One region of the Ferrimonas sp. SCSIO 43195 genome, then DNA from elsewhere that is predicted to be linked to it. Evidence: predicted binding sites of a transcription regulator. Region 1 holds the regulator's gene; the other holds the start of a gene.

Region 1 (6,505 bases):
CAACACTGGCGACCCCAGCTTGGCCAGTTGATCGGCCTCGTCGAGACTGAGGCTGGATTGCAAGCGGGCGTCGGTCAGCACGTTGGGGTCGGCATTATAGATGCCGGCGACATCGGTCCAGATGGTCACCTCGGCCACCTCCGCCAGCGCGGCAATCAAAGTGGCGCTGTAATCGGAACCGTTGCGCCCCAACAACCGGGTGCGGCCGCCGCCATCACTGCCGTAATAGCCGGTGATCACCAGCCGCTGATTGGGGCGCTCGGCCAGACAGCGGTGCAACCGCTGTGCCGACCCCGCCCAATCCGGCTGTGGCTGTACCCCGGCGTGCAGAATCAGGAAATCACGGGCATCCAGTGCCGTGGCGGGTGCCCCCTGCTGACACAACAACGCCGCCAGCAACCGCGCTGACCACAACTCACCAAAAGCCTGAACCTCGGCACCGTCGACGCCCTGACTTTGCAGCAACTGCTGCAACTGCCGCTGATCCGCGTCCAAGGCCGCTGCCAGGCCGGCGCCCTGCTCACCGAGCAGGGCCTGCACCAGTTGCTGCTGGAAGCCGATCACCGCCTCCAGCTCCGGCTGCCAGGCCAGATCGCTGCTGGCCAGAGCCACCAGTTTCAACAGCGCGTTAGTGGTCTTACCCGCCGCCGACACCACCACCAGATCGCCACACTGGCCCTGGGTTTGAATGACGTGGGCCACTCGCCGATAGCACTCGGCATCGGCCAGGCTGGATCCCCCGAATTTATGAAGCTGCTTACCGCTCACTCTGCTGCTCCTTATCCCAGTGCCTGACTCAGATCCGCCACCAAATCCTCGCTGTCTTCAATGCCGACCGACAAACGAATCAGAGTCTCCTCGATGCCGGCAGCCACACGGGCCTCGGGATCCATGGCCGCATGGGTCATGGTGGCAGGGTGTGCCACCAGGCTCTCGACCCCGCCCAGGCTTTCCGCCAGCGAGAACAGTTGCAAGCGACTGAGGAAGGCGCGCACTTCGGTTTCGCCCCCCTTAAGCTCAAAACTGAGCATGGCGCCGAAGCCGGATTGCTGACGCCGGGCCAACTCATGACCGGGGTGGCTTTCCAGTCCGGGATAGTGCACTCGGGCCACCGCCGGGTGCGCCTGCAACAGCGCCACCACCGCTTCGGCGTTGGCCTGGTGCTGCTTCATCCGCAATGGCAGGGTTCGAAGGCCACGCAGGGTCAGGAAACTGTCGAACGGCGCACCGGTGATCCCCAGGCAGTTGCCCCACCAGGCCAGTGACTCTGCCAACTCCGGGTCTTTGGCCACCACCGCGCCGCCCACCACATCGGAGTGGCCGTTGATGTACTTGGTGGTGGAGTGAATGACAATGTCGGCCCCCAGAGTCAACGGCTGCTGCAGCACCGGCGACAGGAAGGTGTTGTCGGCCACCACCAGGGCACCGACGGCCTTGGCCTGCCGAGACACGGTCTCCACATCCACCACCCGCAGCAGCGGGTTGCTTGGAGTTTCCAGCCACACCATTTTCGGATTCAACGCCAATGCCTGCGCTAGGGCGGCTTCGTCGCCTTGATCGACCACCGACAACTCGAAGGCACCTTTGGCCGCCAGGTTAGTAAACAGACGGTAGCTGCCGCCATAACAGTCGTGGGGCACCACCAGGCGCTCGCCGGGCTTCAGCAGGCTGACCGCCAGGGTCACTGCCGCCATGCCGGTGGCGGTGATCACCGCATCGTGACCTTGCTCCAGCTGGGCAATCGCCGACGCCAGGGTGTCCCGGGTCGGGTTGCCGGAGCGGGTGTAGTCGTACTGGCGGGGCTGGTTGAAGTCCGCAAAGGTGTAGTTGCTGGACAGGTAGATGGGTGGCACCACGGCGCCATGAGTCAGATCGCTGTCGATGCCCTCACGGGCGGCAATGGTGGCTGGCTTTGGGGTACTCATCCGTGGCTCCTGATTATTCTGTGATCGCAAGATGTCTGGACGTCCAAAGTAACCAATCTAAATTTGGGCGTCAAGGCGTTTAGACGTCTAAACGTTTATAGGTTAAGATGTCGACAAGTTGACTCCACCGCCGGAGTCGTTAAAATTTGCCCCGTTAACTTACGTTTAAGGCAGCTAAGAATGAGCACAGAGTGGAGTGGTGAATACATCAGCCCGTACGCAGAGCACGGGAAAAAGAGTGAACAGGTGAAGAAAATCACCGTGTCCATCCCCTTGGGTGTGTTGAAATTGCTGACCGACGAGCGTACCCGACGCCAGGTCGGAAACCTGCGTCACGCCACCAACAGCGAGCTGCTGTGCGAGGCGTTTCTGCACGCCTTCACCGGTCAACCGCTGCCGGTCGATGAGGATCTGAGAAAGGATCGCCCCGACACCATTCCCGCTGCCGCCAAAGAGCAGATGGAAGCACTGGGCATCACCTGGGAAGATCTGGACTGATTGCTGTCTGGCATCACAGCAATGCGGCCGCCACTGGGGCCGTTTTCGCTGCCCGCCAGCCTTGCTGAGCTGAATACAAAAAAGGGGGCCTGATGGCCCCCTTTTGATTGCAGACTGTTTAGAACTGGTAGTGCAGGCCCAGGTTGATCTGGGACAGATCAGTATCGATCTCAATACGACTGAAGTCTTCGTGCTCCAGATCGCCGCTCATAGACTCATAACCCAGACGCAGGTTGAGGTTGTCGGTCAGGGCCGCGTTCACCCCCAGGCCCCACATAAAGCCGACACCGTAGAAATCCTGATCGCCAAGGCGGGTATCGACACTCACCAGCATGCTGGCCAGGCCCAGTTTGCCGTAGACCGAGAAGGTGTCATTGATAACAGCGGTAAACTTCGGCGCAATGGTGAACGCCGCGGCATAGGCTTCGTCTTCATCTTCCAGCTTGTAGTCGCTGGTCACGAACAGCGTCGATTCCAATCCGAACCACTCGTTGAAGTTGTAGCCGCCGTAGGCACCAAAGCCCGCTTCCGACTTATCAAAATCTTCCACTTCCAGGGTGGTGCTGCTGACAAAACCGCCCACATAGAAGCCGGTCTGATCCACTGCCGCCATAGCGGCGCTGGAGCCCAACATGGCCAGCAACACCAACCCGGAACCGATTGTTCTTTTCATCATCTCTCCAAATACCATCGGGGTTAATCCGATAAGATATCATGAGCGAGTGCAATCAATTAAACAATTTAAACATGTAAATCAGTAACTTATTATTAATAACGACAGACTTTGCATCCGCACTGAATAGCCATGCACAGCGAATTCTGCCGCCGATGCTGTCGCACTGAGGCCTGCCGACCAATTCACCGCCAGTGACAAGGTGGGGTGTTACTCAAAAAAAAAGGCAGCGCCCTGCGCTGCCTCAATTGTCGCCGGTCGGCGTTAATCGATCATGTAGTGGTCCGGCAGGGTCTCGATCTCCGCCACACCGGACTCAATGGCCGCCTGGGCCACCGCCTTGGCCACTCGAGGCAGCAGGCGTGGATCCATCGGCTTGGGCAGCACGTATTCGGCACCAAAGCTAAGGCTGCTGACCTGGTAGGCATCCAGTACCGACTGCGGTACCGGCTCCTTGGCCAGTTCACGAATCGCTTCCACCGCCGCCACCTTCATCTCGTCGTTGATGGCCCGGGCACGAACGTCCAGGGCACCACGGAAGATGAACGGGAAGCACAGCACGTTGTTGACCTGGTTCGGGTAGTCGCTGCGACCGGTTCCCATGATCACATCCGGGCGTGCGGCCTTGGCCAGCTCGGGACGAATCTCCGGATCCGGGTTGGAGCAGGCAAACAGCACCGGCTTGTCGCCCATCAACTTAACCTGCTCTTCGGTCAGCAGATCCGGGCCAGACACCCCCACAAACACGTCGGCATCCTGAATCACATCTGTCAGGGTGCGCTTATCGGTGTTGTTGGCAAACAGCTTCTTATACTCGTTGAGGTCATCGCGACGGGTGTGAATCACCCCTTTGCGATCCAACATGTAGATTTTTTCGCGCACGGCGCCGCACTTAATCAGCAACTCCATGCAGGCAATGGCCGCCGCACCGGCGCCCAGGCAGATGATGGTGGATTCTTCCAGCTTCTTGCCCTGAATCTCCAACGCGTTGAGCATGCCCGCCGCGGTCACAATGGCGGTGCCGTGCTGGTCATCGTGGAACACCGGTACCTGGCAGCGCTCAACCAGCTGCTTCTCGATTTCAAAACACTCCGGTGCCTTGATGTCTTCCAGGTTGATGCCGCCGAAGGTGTCGGCAATGTTGGCGACGGTATCGATAAACTCTTCCTGAGTGCGGTGCTTCACCTCAATGTCGATGGAATCGATATTGGCGAAACGCTTAAACAGCAGAGACTTGCCTTCCATTACCGGTTTCGAGGCCAGAGGGCCCAGGTTGCCCAGACCCAGAATCGCGGTGCCGTTGGTGATCACCGCAACCAGATTGCCTTTGTTGGTGTATTTATAAGCATCTGCAGGGTTGGAGGCGATTTCACGAACCGGTTCAGCAACACCCGGGCTGTATGCCAAAGCCAGATCGTGTTGTGTTTCCGCTGGCTTTGTCAGGGCAATACTGATTTTGCCGGCAACGGGTTGGGCGTGATATTCGAGCGCTTGTTCGCGGAGGTCTGCCATTCTCTTAATTCCAGTCACTACATTTATTTTAAGGGAGGGGTACAGTCGCATGAAACCTTACTCCTCTGGCCTGAATTTGCAACCGATGTTGTCATTAGCGCTTGATATAACAGGCAATTCCGACCAGTTTCATTGCCAACAAGGCAAAAGTAACAAAATACTCATGCATCGTTCAGTAAAAGTGACTAAATGAAAAAATAAACTAATTCAGCACTGACAGTAATATAGGGAAAAATGTCAGTTTAAAGGCGAGTTTTGGCTATTTGAATGGTAAAAAAGACTGACCAATTTAAATAGTCTGTTTGGGTCGAATTTATTTCAGACCTCAACGAAAAAGGGCACCCAATGGGTGCCCTTTTCCTAAAACGGGTCGGCTTACTTGGAAGACAGCGCGCCGAAACGTTTCTTGAACTTGTCCACACGGCCGCCGGTGTCCAGAACTTTCTGCTTACCGGTGTAGAATGGGTGACAAGAAGAACATACGTCCAGGTGCAGATCTTTACCTACGGTAGAACGAGTCTTGATTACGTTACCGCAAGAGCAAGTAGCATTGATTTCAGCGTACTCTGGGTGAATACCTTGTTTCATTGGGAAAACCTCAGTTAAGGCCGTATCGCTATCCGATCCAAAGCCGGACACCATACGTCGTTATTGACAATTTTAAGGCGCGTAATGGTACATGATGTAACCAACCGCCGCAAGCATCAATCCGCCTCCATAGTATCATTGTTCCAGCTCTGATAGGGTAGTCAGGCGCCGTGGTAGGATCCCTGCGATGGCAGCAAAAACCGGGTCCCGCCAGCACCCGGATCGCCCATGCCGCTACTATAATGAGACAGCTCAGTGTACATTCAGGTCGCCCTGCCCGTTCCCCTTCGCCAACTGTTCAGCTATTTACCTGCTGCTGACCAACCACTGCCGCAGCCCGGCTGTCGGGTCGAAGTGCCGTTTGGCCGTCAATCGATGGTCGGCGTGGTGGTGACCATCAGTGACCACAGCGATCTGCCGGACAACAAACTGAAACCCATCGACCGGGTGCTGGACCCGGCGCCGGTGCTGGACGACACCCTGTGGCAGTTGTCCCGCCTGGCGGCGCGGTATTATTGCAGCCCCATAGGCATGGTACTGAATCAGCTGCTGCCGGTGAAACTGCGACAGGGAGAGTCGGCGCAGCCACAGCCGATCAAGCTGTGGCAACTGACCGAGGCCGGCCGCCGCGCCGACCTCGATGGCCTTAAACGCGCCTTTCAGCAGCAACGCCTGCTGGCCTACCTGCAGACCCAGACTCAGATCGCCGACGGCGACGTCAGCAAACTGGAATTCAGTCGCCAGGCACTGAAGGCCCTGGCCGATAAGGGCTTGATCGAGGCCGGCGAACGAGCCTTGAGTTTCGATACCGACTGGCACCAACAAGTCACGCTGGGTGAGACGCCGCAGGTACTGAACCGGGAGCAAGCGGTGGCGGTCGCGGCCATTAGCGGCGATCTGGATCATTTCGGCGCCTATCTACTGGAAGGGGTCACCGGCTCCGGCAAGACCGAGGTCTATCTGCACCTGATGGAGCCGATTCTTCGAGCCGGCAAAACCGTGTTGGTACTGGTGCCTGAGATCGGCCTGACCCCGCAGACCATTGAACGCTTTCAGCGACGTTTTCCGGTCCCGGTGGGGGTGCTGCATTCGGCCATGAACGACAACGAACGCCTGCAGGTGTGGCAACAGGCCCAGGCCGGCGCCCTCGGCATCGTGCTCGGCACTCGCTCGGCCCTGTTCACCGCCATGCCCAAGCTGGGGATGATCATCATCGATGAAGAGCACGACGCCAGCTTCAAGCAGCAGGAGGGCTTTCGTTATCACGGCCGCGATCTGGCAGTAATGCGGGCCCAGCTGCAGCAAGTGC
Region 2 (6,505 bases), 1.2 Mb from region 1:
GGAACAGCGCAGCAGTGTCGTGGTTGAAGAGGCGCCTCAACTGGAGGTGCGCTCCCGGGTCGCCGAAGCGGGCCAGTTCAGCGAGTTGCTGGACGATGCGCTGCTGACCCAGCAGAAAGGGGCGGTTGGTCGTTTCCTGTATCTGCTGGATGCCCTGTACCGGCAGCAGCCGGAAGCGTTTTCCGGTGTGTTGGAGATTCGCGGCCGTGACCGACTCTACTTTGCCACCAGCAAAGAGGAGTTGTTGTCGGCCAGTAAGACCGCCAACCCTAAGCAGATCGGTGATAGCACCTACTGGGTGACGTCCAACAACAATACCGCTAAGAAGCGCACGTTGCTGAAATCGGTCGCGGTTAAGCTGGGGTGCCCCGATGAGGTGGCTCAGGACGTTGCAGCGCGCATCTAAGGTCGCTAACGTAAAGAACATCGAAGCACGGACGCGTTAAGCAGGACAAAAATCTATGGCACACCACTCCCGAGCTGGCCAAACGGCCAGCCCGGCTGATGTCACCGACATCAGCCATCTGGTCAGCAGTTACTACACCCTTAAACCCAATGCCAAGCACAGCGCCGAACGAGTCAGTTTTGGCACCTCGGGCCACCGGGGCTGCGCTTTTAGCCGCTCGTTTAATGAGTCGCACATCCTGGCGATTGCTCAGGCGGTGGTGGATTATCGCCAGATGCAGGGGTTTGATGGCCCCATGTACCTGGGGTTTGATACCCATGGCCTGAGTCAGCCGGCGTTCACTTCGGTATTGCAGGTGTTGGCGGCCAACGGTGTGACCGCCCGGGTTCAGGAGGGGCGGGGCTTTGTAGCAACGCCGGTGATCTCCCATGCCATTCTGAATCATAACCGCCAGGGGGGCGATCGGGCCGACGGGCTGATCTTGACCCCGTCTCACAATCCACCGCAAGACGGCGGCATTAAGTACAATCCGCCCCATGGCGGCCCGGCGGATACCGATGCCACCGGATTTATCGCCGAACGGGCCAACGCTTACCTGAGCGATGGTCTTAGCGGCGTGCAGCAGGTTAGCCTGGATGTGGCGATGGCCTCCGGGCTGATTGAATCGGTCGACATCATCGGCACCTACGTCGAACATCTCGCCGATGTCATTGATTTTGATGCCATTCGCGGTGCCAAACTGAAGATCGGTGTCGATCCCATGGGGGGCTCCGGTGTGCACACCTGGCCACGGATTGCGGCCAAGTACAACATCGACATCGAGGTGGTTAACCCGGTGGTGGATGCAGCGTTTGCCTTCATGCCCCTGGATAAAGACGGCAAGATTCGTATGGATTGCTCGTCGCCCTTTGCCATGACCAATCTGCTCAAACTCAAAGACGACTTTGATATCAGCATTGGCAATGATCCGGATTTCGATCGCCATGGCATTGTGTGCCGTGATGGCGGCCTGATGAACCCGAACCACTACCTGGCGGTAGCCATCGATTACCTGTTGGGACACCGGCCGAACTGGCGGGGCGATCTGCCCGTGGGTAAGACTCTGGTGTCTTCCGCCATTATCGACCGGGTGGTGGCCAGCTATGGTCGTCAACTGATGGAAGTCCCGGTAGGCTTTAAGTGGTTTGTATCCGGCCTGCACCAGGGCAATCTGGCGTTCGGCGGAGAAGAGAGCGCCGGAGCCAGCTTCCTGGATAAGCAAGGGCAGGCCTTTTCCACGGATAAGGACGGCTTTATTCTGGGACTGCTGGCGGCCGAAGTTCTGGCGGTGACCGGCCAGTCGCCGGCAGCGCGCTATCGTGAGTTGGAGCAGACGTTTGGACAGGCGTTTTATCGCCGACTCGATGCGCCGGCCAATGACGCGCAGAAGAGCCTGCTTAAGGCGATGGAGCCGGAGCAGGTGCAATCCGATACTCTGGCAGGCGAAGCCATCGTGGCGCGACTGACCCAGGCTCCGGGAAATGGCGCAGCCATCGGTGGACTCAAAGTGACCACGGAAAACGGCTGGTTTGCTGCTCGTCCATCCGGTACTGAAGCCATCTATAAGATCTACGCCGAAAGTCTGAAGAGCGAGGCGCATCTCGAACTGCTGCTTGAGGACGCCAAGGCCCTGGTCAGTGCGGTGTTTGAGGCGGAGTAGTCCTATCATCACGCACAAAAAAACGGCAGCCTCGGGCTGCCGTTTTTTGTGCCGCCGGCTAATGCGGCCGAGGTAACATCAGCACTGGCTGCGGCAGGATTTGTACTGGTTTTCGCAGTAGCGTTCGCTGGTGCCCGACTCGACACAGGCGTTGTGTTCCAACATGCACTGCCAGGCGCAGCTGTTCATGGCTGAGGCGCCGAAAATGGAGGCGCCAAAGGCAGCGCTGGCGGCCATGATCAGGGCGGCAAGGTGTTTTTTGGTCAACATGGTGAAGTCCTTTTTAAAATTTCCGTGAAATCATTGCAGCATGACTGCGGCAGCAGCGGTCGCCCTCGTTTTTAGGGCGGTGGCGCCGCTGCAGGTGGCCCGCGTGTCGTCGCAACGAAACTGGCATACTACTTCCTCGGAAAGTGAGTGGGTTATTGGCCAGTCCTTTCCGGGGCTTTGGTACTATCTCTTTATTTTTCAGGCTCCTGCAATCTTTGTTGGGTGTGAAATTGTGCCAGTGTTTTGCGATGGTGCACGGCAGAGATGTGCCCGCCGCGGTTGCGGATGAGAACCGTTGATTTATGCCTGCGTTTGCTGCAAATTCGGAATCTGGCTACTTGGCAAAGAGGCGGTAATGACAGAGGGAAAGGCCCTGAGCATAAGGCGACTGATGCCCGACGATGAAACCTGGTTGTTTGAGCTGGAACGGGATCCTGAAGTGATGCGTTACACCGACCGCGGCCCGCAGACCTTGGCGCAGATCCAGCAGCAGATGCCCGCTCTGCTGGCCGGCTATGACAACCCGCAAGGCCTTAAGCTGTGGGTAGTAACCCATCCACAGTTGGGAGACATCGGCACGGTGGCATTCTATCCGGGGGAGTCAGGACAGTATGAAGTGGGTTACAAGCTGGGGCGGAGCCACTGGGGACTCGGTCTTGGCAGCGCTGCCATGGCGGCGCTGATGGCCTGGGTGGCGGAGCACCACCCCGAAGCCCGGCTGGTGGCCGAGGTCTTTGAGCCCAATATTGCGTCGACCCGGATTTTGCAGCGGTTTGGCTTTACCCTGAGTAAGCGCTTCTACAATGAGGATCGCCAGATGTGGGATCAGCGGTTTGAGCGCCCCAGCATCGACGAACTTCCTCTAGGGGAGTGACCGCGCTTTTTGTCATTCTTGCGCAGGCGAGAATCCAGTGTCTTTCCCTGGATCAAAACCCAAGCCGCTGGGCCCTCGCGCTCGCAATGAGCGACCACTCCTCCCCTCCGTCGTGCCCGCGCACGCGGGTATCCAGTGTCTTTCCCTGGATCAAAACCCAAGCCACTGGGCCCTCGCGTTGGCAATGAGCGACCACTCTTCCCCCTCCGTCGTGCCCGCGCACGCGGGTAGCCAGCGTCTTTTCCAGGATCAAAACCCAAGCCGCTGGGCCTTCGCGTTCGCAAGGGCGACACGGTGAGGGTGAGGTGGTGTGGCAGGTGGAGGTAGACGCCATCAGCGTTAGTGTTGCACTCATCTCGCAACAACCTTCCCGTCGTGCCCGCGCACGCGTGCAGCCAGTGTCTTTCCCTGGATCAAAACCCAAGCCACTGGGCCCTCGCGTTCGCAAGGGCGACGGTGCCAATAGGGAGGGGGAGGAGTAAACGAGCAGTGATTGCGGTGCCGGTAGAGCTTGGAGTTGGTTGTTCTCCTCACTAACCTTAACCCCCCTCCGTCGTGCCCGCGCACGCGGGTACCTAGTGTCTTTCTCAGAATCAAAATCAAAGCCGCTGGGCCCTCGCGTTCGCAAGGGCGACACGGTGAGGGTGAGGTGGTGTGGCAGGTGGAGGTAGACGTCATCAGCGTTAGTGTTGCACTCATCTCGCAACAACCTTCCGTAGTGCCCGCGCACGCGGGTATCCAGTGTCTGTGCCTTTCGTCATTCTTGCGCAGGCGGGTATCCAGTGTCTTTTCCAGGATCAAAATCAAAGCCGCTGGGCCCTCGCGTTGGCAAGGGCGACGGTGCAACTTGGCAGGACTGGCGTTGCCGTTCAGTACAGGGCGATGTGACAGCTGGGCAGGTCGTGCTTGTCGAAATAGCCCTGGTGATACTCCTCAGCGGGATAAAACGGCGCTATCGGCTCAATGGCGGTGACGATGGTTTTTTCTTTCCAGTAGCCCTGCGCTTGCTGATGGGCCTTGGAGGCCTCTGCGAGCTGGCGTTGTGTGTCGTCGTGGAAGAAGATCACGCTGCGGTACTGGCTGCCGTGATCGTCACCCTGTTGATTGAGCGTGGTGGGGTTGTGGAACTGCCAGAAGGTCTCCAGCAAGGTCTGGTAGCTGATGGTGGACTCATCGAACTCCACCTGGACCACTTCGGCGTGGCCGCTGGTGCCGGTTTTGACCTGATCGTAGCTTGGGTTGGCCTGTTCGCCGCCCATGTAGCCACAGACCGCCGATGTGACCCCATCCAGCTGTTTGAAGAACTGCTCAACACCCCAAAAACATCCTGCACCAAAGGTGGCAATGGCCATAGTATGACTCCTTGATTCGAACTTCTAGACGTCTAAACATCTAAGTGTCTGCAAACTGTATCAGCTCCGTGACAGATTGCAACCTCGAATCTTAATCGGCGGGGGTGCGACAATGAGGCAACAGAGGCTACAATGGCCGCCACAAGAAAAAAGCAATTGGAGTGCGACGTGTTATTTGAACACCAGGATCTATTGGCGCTGACCTTGGCGCATCCCCAGCCCCACAAGCAACCGCAAAGCCGTACCCTGAAGGACGGCACTCAACTGACCCTGATTGATACCGGCATTCTGGCGATAGAGCCGCCCCAGCCCGGTGACAGCGACATCGTGCTGTCCTGTGGCGTTCATGGAAACGAAACCGCCCCCATTGAGTTGGTGAATGAGTTGGTGAACGCCATCCTCAGCGGTGACCTGGTGTGCCGACAGCGACTGCTGGTGCAATTGGGCAACCCCGAGGCGATGCTGAAGGGAACCCGTGGCGTGAAGGAAAACATGAATCGCTTGTTCAGCGGCGCCCATGCCCTGGGGGAGCAAAATTCCGAGAAGGTGCGGGCCCGTTTGCTGGAGCAGACCGTACGCGATTTCTACCACCAACGCGGGCGCAAGCGCTTCCACTATGACCTGCATACCGCCATACGTGACTCGCAGCGGGAAAAGTTTGCGGTTTATCCTTACCGTCCAGGGCGTGCCTGGAGCATCGAGCAGATTCGATTCCTGGCGGGCTGCGGGGTAGAGACCATTCTGCTTTCTCACAACCCGACAACGACCTACAGTTACTACTCTTCCAATGAATTTGGTGCCGATGCCTTTACGGTGGAGTTGGGCAAGGTCTACCCGTTTGGCCAGAATGACATGAGCCGGTTTGAGGCCTGCAAAAAACAGCTGGCCAGGCTGATTGCTGCCCAGACTCTCGAGTATCCGCCGTTGTCACAGAGCGTGGTGTTTGACGTCTGTCAGGTGGTCAACAAACAGCACGAGGCGTTCCACTTTAGCTTCGATGATGCACAGGCCAACTTTACCGAATACCCGCCGGGTGCCTTGTTGGCGCAGGATGGGGAGACCGACGTCCGAGTGGGCAAGGTGGCAGAGTCCATTGTTTTTCCAAACGCCAAGGTGGCGTTGGGCCAGCGGGCCTTGCTGACGGTGGTCCCTACTGCCATTGACGACAGATTTGAATAAAGACACTAATGCGGATGGCAACCGGGCTGTAAATAATGCGATACAGTCGAAAAAATGTGATCACGATCAAGGGGCGACAATCAGTTGAGCGCCCCGGTTAGCGGCAGTACTCTTTAGCCTAACTATAACAAGCCCCGCGCGAGGCCGGTCACCTCAGGATCAGACCATGCCGGGTATAACAATGGCCAGGAACACTGGCCCCAGACACAAGACGGAAGCGACCGATGAGCCTCGAACCTCAGCATCAGGTGCACAAGGCCGTGATGACCTCTGGTCACGCCCTTAAGATCCCTGTACTTAAGATACTGCAATCCGACGGAACCCCCTATGCCGATGCCTCTTTGCCGGACATCGATCAGCAATTGGCCCTGAAAATCTACGACACCAGTGTGTTTACCCGAGTGTTGGATGAGCGCATGCTCGCCGCCCAGCGTCAGGGACGCATCAGCTTCTACATGACCTGCATCGGCGAAGAAGCGGCGGTGGTGGGCAGTGTGGCGGCCTTGGGTGACAAGGACATGATCATGGCCCAGTATCGCGAGCAAGCAGCGTTGCGCTACCGCGGTTTTACTACCGAACAGTTTATGAACCAGATGTTCTCTAACGAGAAAGATCTGGGTAAGGGTCGGCAGATGCCGATTCACTATGGCAGTCGTGAGCTGAACTACATGACGGTGTCATCCCCCCTCGGCACCCAGATCCCTCAAGCCTCCGGCTACGCCTAT

What was found. The regulator MetJ, encoded in region 1, represses methionine synthesis genes. The targets are predictions, from matches to a motif close to TAGACGTCTAGACGTCTA.
Region 2: a site for MetJ is predicted at 4,627-4,644, ahead of msrA (peptide-methionine (S)-S-oxide reductase MsrA). Genes of this name have one in related genera too.

What each region holds. Positions count from the first base shown of each region.
Region 1 covers NZ_CP072679.1:4,429,304-4,435,808, forward strand. The annotation lists gene metL (bifunctional aspartate kinase/homoserine dehydrogenase II) at 1-768, opposite strand, end outside; gene metB (cystathionine gamma-synthase) at 780-1,925, opposite strand; gene metJ (met regulon transcriptional regulator MetJ) at 2,106-2,423, shown strand; gene J8Z22_RS20480 (porin family protein) at 2,542-3,099, opposite strand; gene J8Z22_RS20485 (malic enzyme-like NAD(P)-binding protein) at 3,361-4,608, opposite strand; gene rpmE (50S ribosomal protein L31) at 4,984-5,196, opposite strand; gene priA (primosomal protein N') at 5,452-6,505, shown strand, end outside.
Region 2 covers NZ_CP072679.1:3,189,530-3,196,034, reverse strand. The annotation lists gene seqA (replication initiation negative regulator SeqA) at 1-406, shown strand, start outside; gene pgm (phosphoglucomutase (alpha-D-glucose-1,6-bisphosphate-dependent)) at 462-2,105, shown strand; gene J8Z22_RS14900 (hypothetical protein) at 2,184-2,375, opposite strand; gene J8Z22_RS14895 (GNAT family N-acetyltransferase) at 2,731-3,249, shown strand; gene msrA (peptide-methionine (S)-S-oxide reductase MsrA) at 4,119-4,601, opposite strand; gene astE (succinylglutamate desuccinylase) at 4,734-5,780, shown strand; gene J8Z22_RS14880 (thiamine pyrophosphate-dependent dehydrogenase E1 component subunit alpha) at 6,005-6,505, shown strand, end outside.